Rhizobium rhizoryzae: one gene and its partner. The protein of the gene in region 2 interacts with the protein of the main gene of each other region in a pairwise test. Links are inferred from orthologs where the notes say so. Each region holds a gene or a part of one and is shown on either strand. Other genes may lie near its edges.

What was found. The genes of interacting proteins can lie anywhere in the genome.
Region 1: the proteins of G6N80_RS18195 (region 2) and G6N80_RS18895 interact in binary tests that used the Escherichia coli proteins (3 or more experiments, as listed by UniProt). The link is inferred for Rhizobium rhizoryzae from one-to-one orthologs.

What each region holds. Positions count from the first base shown.
Region 1 is NZ_CP049250.1:2,708,615-2,712,490, reverse strand. What follows is about bases 1-2,958. They hold G6N80_RS18895 (P-II family nitrogen regulator), read right to left. Parts: upstream 1,670-2,958; coding sequence 1,331-1,669; downstream 1-1,330. Other genes in these bases: G6N80_RS18890 (NAD(P)H-hydrate dehydratase), read left to right, coding at 1,985-2,958; glnA (type I glutamate--ammonia ligase), read right to left, coding at 1-1,272. In the rest of the region: more of G6N80_RS18890, read left to right, coding at 2,959-3,472; G6N80_RS18885 (DUF72 domain-containing protein), read right to left, coding at 3,459-3,876. UniProt on the Escherichia coli protein: P-II indirectly controls the transcription of the glutamine synthetase gene (glnA). P-II prevents NR-II-catalyzed conversion of NR-I to NR-I-phosphate, the transcriptional activator of GlnA. When P-II is uridylylated to P-II-UMP, these events are reversed.
Region 2 is NZ_CP049250.1:2,562,882-2,570,541, reverse strand. Bases 3,315-6,313 are described here. They hold G6N80_RS18195 (two-component system sensor histidine kinase NtrB), read right to left. Parts: upstream 5,365-6,313; coding sequence 4,264-5,364; downstream 3,315-4,263. Other genes in these bases: dusB (tRNA dihydrouridine synthase DusB), read right to left, coding at 5,361-6,313; ntrC (nitrogen regulation protein NR(I)), read right to left, coding at 3,315-4,231. Outside these bases: nitrogen assimilation response regulator NtrX, read right to left, coding at 1-347; G6N80_RS18205 (sensor histidine kinase NtrY-like), read right to left, coding at 337-2,607; more of ntrC, read right to left, coding at 2,780-3,314; more of dusB, read right to left, coding at 6,314-6,359; G6N80_RS18185 (bifunctional 2-C-methyl-D-erythritol 4-phosphate cytidylyltransferase/2-C-methyl-D-erythritol 2,4-cyclodiphosphate synthase), read left to right, coding at 6,545-7,660.

The sequences.
Region 1 (3,876 bases), 150 kb from region 2 along the record:
CTTGTCCAGGCTTTCGAGCGCTTCACGCAACGAACCGCAAACCGTTGGGATCTTCTTCAACTCCTTCGGCGGCAGGTCATACAGGTCCTTGTCCATGGCCTTGCCAGGATGGATCTTGTTCTTGATACCGTCGAGGCCGGCCATCAACATTGCAGCGAAGCCGAGATACGGGTTCTGAGCCGGATCCGGGAAACGAACTTCTACGCGCTTGGACTTGGGGCCTGTTCCGAATGGAATACGGCAGGAAGCAGAGCGGTTGCGAGCCGAGTAGGCCAGCAAGACCGGCGCTTCATAGCCTGGAACCAGACGCTTGTAGGAGTTGGTTGTCGGGTTGGTGAAGGCGTTGATTGCCTTGGCATGCTTGATGATGCCACCGATGTAGTACAAGCAGCTCTCGGAAAGACCGGCATACTCGTCGCCAGCAAAGGTTGGCTTGCCGTCTTTCCAGATCGACTGGTGTACGTGCATGCCCGAACCGTTATCGCCATAGATTGGCTTTGGCATGAAGGTAGCGGTCTTGCCATAAGCATTGGCGACCTGATGCACGACATACTTGTAGATCTGCATCTTGTCGGCATTGCGAACCAGCGTATCGAACTTCACGCCAAGCTCATGCTGCGCAGCCGCTACTTCGTGGTGATGCTTTTCTACGACGACGCCCATTTCGGCGAGAACCGTCAGCATTTCGGAGCGCATGTCCTGAAGGCTGTCGACCGGCGGAACCGGGAAGTAGCCGCCCTTGACGCGCGGGCGATGGCCAAGGTTGCCGGTCTCGTAATCTGTGTCGTCGTTGGATGGCAGTTCCGAGGAATCGAGCTTGAAGCCCGTATTGTATGGATCAGCCTTGTACTTCACATCATCGAAGATGAAGAATTCCGGCTCAGGTCCGACGAAAACCGTGTCGCCGATGCCAGACGCCTTGAGGTATGCCTCGGCCTTCTTGGCTGTGCCGCGTGGGTCGCGGTTATAGGCTTCGCCGGAAACCGGATCCAGAATGTCGCAGATCACGACCATGGTGGACTGGGCGAAGAAGGGGTCCATGTGTACTGTTGCCGGATCGGGCATCAGTACCATGTCGGATTCGTTGATTGCTTTCCAGCCGCCAATGGAGGAACCATCGAACATGACGCCATCGGCGAACATGTCCTCGTCGACGGCTACGACGTCCATCGTGACGTGATGCAGCTTACCCTTGGGGTCGGTAAAGCGCAGGTCCACGAACTTGACGTCATTCTCCTTGATCTGCTTCATGATGTCGCTTGCGGTCGTCATGGAATCTCCCATTAATCAATATGTTAGTCGTTTGCCCGGCTCTAGTCGGCCGGGTTTGTCAGATTGCGTCTACACCAGTTTCGCCGGTGCGGATGCGAACAACTTCTTCAACGTTGGAGACGAAGATCTTGCCATCGCCAATGCGTCCAGTTTGAGCCGCGTTGCGGATCGCATCGATCACCGCATCCACGTTTTCATCAGCCAGCACCACTTCCACCTTAACCTTCGGAAGGAAGTCAACAACATACTCAGCGCCGCGATAAAGCTCGGTATGCCCCTTCTGGCGACCGAAACCCTTCGCTTCCGTTACTGTAATGCCCTGCAGCCCGACCTCTTGAAGCGCTTCTTTGACTTCGTCCAGTTTGAAAGGCTTGATGATCGCTTCAATCTTCTTCATGAGAAAATAACTCTCCGCTTCTCCCTCGAAAACGGGTGATGCCCGTTTGCCCAACTAGATGCACGTAGCGTGCCAACCGCATGGAGCGGCAAAGAATTTTTGGTTCCGGATCTAGAACCCTCCTCCTGCTTGATTGCAGGCTATGGTTTCACGATGCACAATGCAAGGGGAAGCTGGTGAGAGAGGGTTAGTCCGAAAGTGCACACGAAAGTCGCATTTAAGCGAGTTTAAAAAATATGCAAAAGCACAAAAAATCATCTTAAATTGGGACCTCGTTTGACGTTCAAGAATGAAAACTTGGGGAAATGCTCAAAGATGCTGCGTGATGAGACAATCCTGTTCACGACCGAGGAGGCTGCAGCCGCTGATGCGGATTCGGTAGGGCGTGGAATTGAGATCGCTGCTCTTATGGAACGGGCGGGTTATGCCGTGGCTGCATCCGCACTTCGGCACTTTCCAGAGGCTCGGAAGATCGCAGTTCTTTGTGGCCCGGGTAACAATGGCGGCGATGGTTATGTCGCTGCCAAGGTTCTCGCTAGCCATGGATGCAATGTCGCCGTTTTTTCCTGGGGAAGGTCGAGCGTTGAGGGGGCGGCGAGAGATGCACGAGAGCGGTGCCCGCTGCCGATAGAACCCATTTCCGCCTACGCTCCTGAACGAGATGATCTGGTCATCGATGCCTTGTTTGGTGCTGGATTGACACGACCTTTGCCCGAGCCTGTCCAGACCCTGATCGAGGCTGTGAAGCTTGCCGATGCGTCGGTCCTGGCGGTTGATCTTCCAACCGGCATCTGCGGGAATCAAGGGCGCATGCGGGGTGCGGCGTTCGATGCCGATGTCACCGTCACATTCGAGGCTCGCAAGCCGGGACATCTGTTGATGCCGGGCCGCGCATTCTGCGGCACAGTGGAGGTCGCGTCGATCGGCATGCCAAGACGGATCGTCGAGCAACATGCCCGATCAGTCTCGGTCAACAATCCGAAAGCCTGGCAAATCGAATACCCCTTGATTGAAGCCAATACGCATAAGTACCGTCGCGGGCATCTGGCCGTATTTTCCGGGGGACGCAGCCATACCGGAGCCGCACGTCTCGCCGCTGCCGCAGGCCTTCATGCCGGGGCAGGGCTCGTCACGGTGGGCGTTCCGCCGGATGCACTCGATGTCGCTGCCGCATCGCTGACCGCGGTCATGGTCCGGTCTGTCAGTTCGCGACTGGACGTGGAGCAGTGGCTCTCCGAGGCCAAGATCCACGCCTGCGTTATCGGCCCTGGATTTGGTGTCGGAGAGACGATTCGGGACTACATCGAAGTCCTGGCTGCCAAGCCCTGCGTTATCGATGCCGACGCAATCACGTCCTTCTCGTCTAATCCCGGGCAGCTGTTCGCGACATTCAAGAACATCGGAAGTCCATATATTCTGACGCCTCATGAAGGCGAGTTCGCACGGCTGTTTCCGGATCTGGCTCGAAATGACAGCCTGGGCAAGATAGAGCGTGCCAGACTTGCTGCCGCCCGCTCAGGCGCAGTCGTCATCGACAAGGGACCGGACACGGTAATCGCCGCACCCGATGGACGTTGTCTGATCAATGAGAATGCGCCGCCCTGGCTGGCGACTGCGGGATCCGGAGATGTGCTGGCCGGTATTGCAGGCGCGCATTTGGCGCAGGGAATGCCCGCCTATGAGGCCGCCGCCGCGGCAGTCTGGCTTCATGCGCAAGCGGCGCAACACGCGAAAAGAGGCATGACGGCAGAGGACCTTGTCACGGCAATTCCATCCGCGCTCGAAAGCCTCAATCCCCTTTGAGCTTGTCGAAAAGCCGACGGGCACCGTTGGGTGCGTTGACTTTACCCCCTGTGATGAAGAAAGCGAAGACGTCCCGAGGGGTCTTCGCGGCCTTCCGGTTTGGGGCGTTCAGCGACAGATCGTCCGGCGTGCCGCCCTCGGCGTAGACCGAGATGCGGTCTGCCCATCGTTCGAGCTCAGGTTCCGGATAGCAGGTTTTCACATCATCGGAACCGCGCTGCAGGCGCAGATAGACGAAGTCCGACGTCACATCCGCAAACATCGGGTATTCCTCATGGTCAGCACACACTGCTGCTACGTCGTACTTTGCCAGAAGATCCACGAACGCCTCGCAACAGAAACTCGCGTGACGCGGTTCCACGACGTGGCGAAGAGGCAGGCCGTTGAGCGACTTTGGAAGGAGT
Region 2 (7,660 bases):
GCGATCAGGATCAGGCGATCAGCCTTGAACGGCTTCTCGATGAAATCGAAAGCGCCGCGCTTGATGGCGGATACGGCAGTCTCGATGTTGCCATGACCTGAGATCATCACGACCGGAACCTCAGGGTGCCGGACCTTGATCTCATCCAGCAGAGCCAGCCCATCAAGCTTGCTTCCCTGCATCCAGATATCCAGGAAAATCAGGCGCGGCACACGATCGGAGATCGCCGCGAGGGCGCTATCGCTGTCATGCGCCATCCGCGTTTCGTGTCCTTCATCGGACAGAATACCCGCAACGATTTCCCGAATGTCTGCTTCATCATCCACGACGAGGATATCAGACGCCATAAGCTGCTTCCTTGTTCATATCTGTTTGAGACGCGGCAGCACTCTGAACATGCGGCAGGATCACACGGATCATGGCACCCTTGCCCTGATCGAAATCCGCCGGTGCGTCGTGCAGTTCCAATTGGCCGCCGTGCTCCTCAATGATCTTCTTCACGATGGCGAGTCCGAGCCCGGTGCCCTTTTCCCGCATCGTCATGTAAGGCTCGAGAATGCGGTGCCGGTTTTCAACCGGTAGACCGTTTCCATTGTCGATGATGTCCACCCGGAACTGGTCCTTCGCCGCATCGAACATTGACCGAACCAGAACCTTCCGGCCATCGCGCTCGGCGTCACTGGGGACCGCCTCTATGGCCTCAACCGCATTTTTGATCAGATTGCCGAAGGCCTGACCCAGCATGCGCGAGTCAAACAGGCCCTCCAAGCGCTCGTCTCCCAGTTCGCGGAAAAACGTTACATGGCTGGCGCCCATTTCGCGCAGGAAAATTGCATCCCGGAGGATATCCCGAAGATCGCCCTTTTCCTTCGTCGGCTTCGGCATTCGGGCGAACGAGGAGAACTCATCCACCATTCGGCCAATGTCACCCACCTGCCGCACGATTGTATCTGTGCACTGGTCGAAGACTGCCCGATCGCTTTCGTCTATCTGCTTGCCGTATCGACGTTTCAACCGTTCTGCTGAAAGCTGGATTGGCGTCAGCGGGTTCTTGATCTCGTGCGCAATACGTCGAGCGACGTCGGCCCAGGCGGTCGACCGCTGCGCAATGACAAGGTCGGTGATGTCGTCCAGCGTGATGACATAGGAGTCAGTGCTGCTGCGCTGCTCTTCGCGCGTGACCTGCACACTCAGAGTGCGTTCCTTGCCACCGCGTACAAGATTCACTTCCTTGCGCAGCTCTCCACGCGCCCTGCCCGCTGCCTCCTTCAGAACCTGATCGATTTCCGGCGCCACGTCTTCAAGTCGCTCGCCAACCAGTTGGTCGGCCTGCATGCCAAGAAAATCTTCGGCAGATGGATTGACGATCGTGATCCGGTGGTCGTTTTCGACACCGATAACAGCGGCCGTGACACCCGAAAGCACAGCCTCGATGAAGCGGCGGCGATCATCCACCTCATCCTTCGCTTCCAGAATTTCATTTCGCTGGCTGCGTATCTGCGAGATCATCTTGTTGAAGGTTCGCGATAGATTGCCGACATCGCCATCCGCAGAGCGCACCGGCACCACGACATTGAAATTGCCCGTCGCGACATTATCCGCGGCACTGATCAGCAAACGGATCGGGCGAACGATACGGTCGGCGACGGCGATGGCAGTCCAGATCGCAGCCAGAAGAACGATGAGCGCGAAGCCAAGATAGAGAACGGCAAAGGCGACCTGCAGGCTCATACGGCCCGCTTCCATGGCTTGATACTCCGCCCGATTATCCTCCATCAACCGCATGGCGCTCATGACCTTGGGGTCGACGGCACGGATGGTGTAGAGAAACGCGCCAGGGATGGCTTCCAGCTTGATGATCGCGCCAACCAAGTTTGTAATGCCAGGCGGAATGAGCGTCGGCTGACCGGCCGCCGAACTGGCCAAGGCATCCTTGGGGATTGCAGGTAGCGGCTTTTCGGTCTGGATATCCGCCTGGGCGATCGCTTCGCCATCTTCACGGACCAGGAATGCACCCAGCATTCCACGACCCCTGGCCTGACGCGTCATCAGGTCAACGAATCCGGTGCGATCCAAATAGAACATCGCACGGTTTCGTTCGAGGTCGTTTGCCATCGATACGGTCTGACCCTGCAGATAGCTCGCATTCTCAAGCATATAGGCGCGTGCAACGTCCAGCGAGGACTGGACGATCGACTGGGTGCGCAAGGAGAACCAGCGATCAAGACCGACATTGAGCGTCAGACTTGCAAAAATCGCGACCAGGACAGCAGGCGTGATCGCCACAATCGAAAACAGTACAACGATACGGACGTGTAGACGCGCTGCGGCGCGGCCGCGCTTGCGCGCTTTGACCAGGCGTGAAACTTCGCGTGCGATCAGATAGATCAGCCCCAGCACGAAAAGCGTGTTGAGAACTGCCGAGGTGATCACGACATTTGACGTCGGTGCAATGGGCGTAGCGCCGAGAAGCACGAGAAGAGTTGCAACGGCGCAGATGAGTGCGCCGCCTGCAAGCAGAAGCCCGGGCAATGCGAAGGATGCACGCCGGTCCTGCACCAGTGCCGCTGGCTCTTCACCCGCGGCCGCTGACAACGCATCTGCCATGCTTAACCCCAATCCCAGTCCCTGCACTCAAACAGCGACCAACGCGCTCATTTCGCAAAAACGACCGCATCCGGGATGCGACTCGATCTCTTCTGCGTTGCTATTGAGCAACGCATTGTGGCGAAAATGCAACGAGCCCTGATCCTATGTCAAGCTCGAAGGGCAAGGACGGCTACACGGTCCGCGAGCTGCGGTAGACCGAAACGCCCAATTCGCGGATCTTCTTCCGCAAAGTGTTGCGGTTGAGCCCAAGCAGATCCGCTGCCTTGATCTGGTTTCCTCTCGTTGCCGTGAGGGCGGCAAGAATGAGCGGATATTCCATTTCTGTCAAAACGCGGTCGTAAAGCCCCGGCGGCGGTAATGCCTCGCCAAAGCTTGCGAAATAGGTCCGCATGTTTTCTTCGACCGCCTGGGCAATCGTCATGTTATCCGGTCGCGCACCCATTTTCTCGATCGGACTGTCAGGAACATCGGATCTGAGCTCCGTATCGATAATCTCGCGCGTAATGACTTCCTGTGGATAGAGCGCCATCAACCGGCGAACAAGGTTCTCCAGTTCGCGAACGTTTCCGGGCCACGCATAGGCTTTCATCAGATCCAGCGCCTCCGTGTCGAATCGCTTGCCATCAAGGCCCTGCTTTTCAGCCTGCTGCATGAAGTGACGAACGAGATCCGGAATGTCTTCAGCGCGGTCCCGCAAGGGCGGCAAGCGCAGCGGCACCACATTAAGGCGATAGTAGAGATCCTCGCGGAACAGTCCCTGATTGATGAGCTGCTTCAGATCCTTGTTGGTTGCGGCCACGATCCGGACATCGGTACGGATCGGAGTCCGGCCACCCACCGTCGTGTACTCCCCCTGCTGAAGAACGCGCAGCAGGCGCGTCTGGGCGTCCATGGGCATGTCGCCGATTTCGTCCAGGAAAAGCGTTCCGCCCTCAGCCTGCTCGAAGCGACCTGTCGAGCGGTTCTGCGCGCCGGTGAACGCACCCTTTTCATGTCCGAAAAGTTCAGACTCGATCAGGTCTCGCGGAATCGCCGCCATGTTGATGGCAACGAAGGGGCCATTGCGCCGCTTGCCGTAATCATGCAGCGCCCGTGCCACCAGTTCCTTGCCAGTGCCGGACTCGCCCGTAATCATCAGCGTCAGATCGGTCTGCATGAGGCGGGCCAGAACGCGGTAGATTTCCTGCATCGCAGCCGAGCGGCCGACCAGCGGCATGCCGTCCTGCATGTCGTCATCCAGCTTGGCCGGCTTGCGCTTCGGCTCGGAAAGCGCCCGCCCGATGATGGCAATAAGTTCGGTCAGGTCGAACGGCTTCGGAAGATAGTCGTAGGCGCCCTTTTCCGATGCCTTGATAGCGGTCATGAATGTGTTCTGCGCGCTCATGACCAGAACGGGCAGATCAGGGCGTGACTTCTTTATGCGCGGAAGCAGATCGAAAGCGTTCTCATCCGGCATGACGACGTCGGTCACGACCAGATCACCCTCGCCTGCTGAAATCCAGCGCCACAGCGTGGCCGCGTTCGAGGTGATACGTACATCGTAACCGGCACGCGTCAGCGCCTGGTTCAATACGGTCCGGATGGCCGCATCGTCATCTGCGACAAGGATGGTAGCAGTCATTTCAAACTTCCTGTCGTGTTCAGCAGCGACCTTCAAGCCTGAAGGTCATCTCCCTTGTGCATGGGCATGAGTACGCGAAAAACCGTCCGGCGCGCCTGGCTGTCGCATTCGACGATGCCGCCGTGGCCGCCGATGATCTTTGCGACCAGCGCAAGGCCGAGGCCCGAGCCGTTGGTTTTCGTGGTAATGAATGGATCGAACAGATGGGGCAGAAGATCACTCGGCACGCCCGGTCCGTTGTCGATGACGCAGAACTCCAGTGGCAGAGAGATCTTTTCCCGCGTACCGGCGACGGAGAGGCGAATGCCGGGCCGATAAGCGGTGGTCAGCATGATCTCGCCATCCTGCTGGTCCCCAATCGCTTCGGCCGCATTCTTGATGAGGTTGAGAAAGACCTGCACCAGTTGATCGCGGTTTGCATAGACCGATGGAAGCGAGGGATCATAGTTTTCGCTGATCTTGATATCGCGCGCGAAGCCGGCCTTCGCCACAGCCTTTACGTGATCGAGTACGGAGTGAATGTTGAGCGGAACCCGGTCTACGGGACGTTCATCCGAAAACACTTCCATCCGATCGACCAGCGAAACGATCCGATCGGTCTCATCACAGATCAATCGGGTCAGCGCACGATCTTCGTCTGCGACCGATGTTTCGAGCAGCTGTGCGGCGCCACGGATGCCCGAAAGCGGGTTTTTGATCTCATGCGCGAGCATGGATGCAAGGCCGGTCACAGACCGTGCCGCTGCCCGGTGGGTCAGCTGACGGTCGATCTTGTCCGCCATGCTTCTCTCCTGAAACACAATGACAACGCAGCCCGGATCCGTCACCACAGGCGCGACATACAGGTCCACCAGCTTTTCCTGGCCAAGACGCGGGGATGAGAGATCGACACGATATTCGTTGACCGGCGCACGACGCTCCCGCACCTGATCGATCAACGCCAGAAGCGGGCTGCCAAAAGGAATGAAGGTCGAGATTTTGTTCTTGGCGAGATGCGTAGCGCTGGCACCGAAAAAAGCTTCGGCCTCCCAGTTTGCGAACGCAATCTGCCCTTCCTGGTCAACCATGATCACCGGGTTCTGAACGGAATTCAAAACCGCCATGGCCAGTTTGTCTGTTGCTTGCGGGCTCATGCGGCCTCCCTACGCGCAGGAACCGCGCCTTTGATCATCATATCTTCCAATACCTTGAGAACCCGCTCGGGATCCCGCTCTGTCATCAGGCTCGCTTTCAGCTCCGCCGGGACGCCGATCGTGTTGCGATCGAGATACCAGCCGACATGTTTGCGGGCATGGCGCAGACCGGCCTCCCGCCCATAGAACGCAAGCATCATTTCGTAGTGTTCGCAGGCAACCGACGCCTTTTCGCGGACATCAGGTTCCCGAGCACCAGCCAGTACGCCTGCATGCCACGGACGACCCTGCGTGCCTCGGCCAGTCATGACAGCATCCGCACCGGATGCTGCAACGATGTTCTGCACGTCGTCTGCTGTCTCGACATCGCCATTGGCCACAAGCGGAATGGATAGAACGTCCCGAACCGCGTGAATGGCGGACCAGTCCGCACGACCTTCGTAAAACTGCATCCGTGTCCGCCCGTGCACGGTAATCATTGCAACCCCGGCGTCCTGCGCTCGCTTTGCGATCAGGGGCGCGTTGAGCGAATTGTCATCCCAGCCCAACCGCATCTTGACTGTGACGGGCACGCGAACAGCACGAACCACAGCTTCCACGAGGCTCAGTGCATGGTCAGGATCCCGCATGAGGGCAGAACCGGAATATCCACCGGTCACCTTCTTTGCAGGACAGCCCATATTGATATCGATGATGTCAGCACCCTCGCCCTCGACAATCCGGGCGGCTTCGGCCATCCAGTGTGCCTCGCGGCCTGCCAGCTGCACCATATGTGGGCGAATGCCGGTACTTTTCAGCCTCTCCCAGGATTCACCCTTGTTATGGACGAGTTCCCGGCTCGCGACCATTTCCGTCACCACCAGCCCTGCGCCATAGCGCCAGGCAAGTTGCCTGTACGGAAGATCCGTCACGCCCGACATCGGAGCAAGCACGATCCGGTTCCGGATCTCGACCGGTCCGATGAAGAATGGCGCTGCAGGATTGAATGGACTCAATTGATGATCTTTCGGGCATCGGAAATTTCTGCCCTATTTTTATTCATTGATTTAGGTTTTGCCAAGAGCGTTTTCGCGAATGCGTCATTTATGGGCGCGAGGCTGGAAAACCGGGATTTGAAGCTGTAGTTCTGCGCTGTCAATCAGAGGATGAACTTAAAATCAATGTATGATGGGCGGCAAATATGAGGATTGGCGTTGTTATTGTGGCAGCAGGCCGTGGCGAGCGTGCCGGTGCACCTGAGCAAGGGCCCAAGCAGTACCGGCCCATCGGTGGGCTGCCCGTCATTCAGCACACGTTGAATGCATTTCTTACGTGGCAGCCAACTCATCAGGTCGTCTCGATTATTACCGTCATTCATCCAGATGATACTGACCTGTTCGCAACAGCAATTGATGACCTCAGCAATGCGAACCGCATACACTCGGTGATGGGCGGCGCGACACGTCAGATGTCCGTCTTGGCCGGCTTGAATGCATTGAAGGGATCAGGCGTCACACATGTCATGATTCACGACGCGGCCCGTCCCTTTGTCGAGCATCAGTTGCTCGATTCCATCGCAGACATTCTTGCAGAGGGCGCAGCCGGCGTTCTTCCCGCAATGGCGGTGACCGACACATTGAAGCGGGCAGATGCATCAGGCGTCGTTGAGGAGACGGTGCCCCGCGCAAACCTCTATGGCGCGCAAACGCCTCAAGGCTTTCGCTTCGAAGCGATTCTTGCCGCTCATGAGGCTGCTGCAACGAGTGGCAGGACAGATTTTACCGACGATGCTTCCATCGCAGAATGGGCGGGAATAGCCGTGAGGCTTTGCCCTGGCACATCAAGCAACGTGAAGCTAACCACCGCACAGGATATTGCCATGGCAGATGCCAAGCTCAAGACACAGGAACGATTCCCGGATGTTCGAACAGGGAATGGGTACGATGTCCATCAACTCGTGCCAGGCGATGGCGTAACACTGTGCGGCATCTTTATTCCGCATGACCAGAAACTCAGCGGTCATTCGGATGCAGACGTTGCATTGCATGCCTTGACGGACGCGCTTCTGGCAACGTGCGGCGCAGGTGACATCGGCGACCATTTCCCTCCGTCCGATCCGCAATGGAAAGGCGCTGCATCTCGGATTTTTCTGGCGCACGCAGCGGAGATTGTCCGTGGAAAAGGCGGCGTCATCACTAATGCCGACATCTCCTTGATTGCGGAAGCACCAAAAGTGGCTCCCCATCGCGACGCCATGCGCCAGAACCTGTCGGAAATATTGGCAATCTCGATCGATCGATGCTCTGTTAAGGCAACC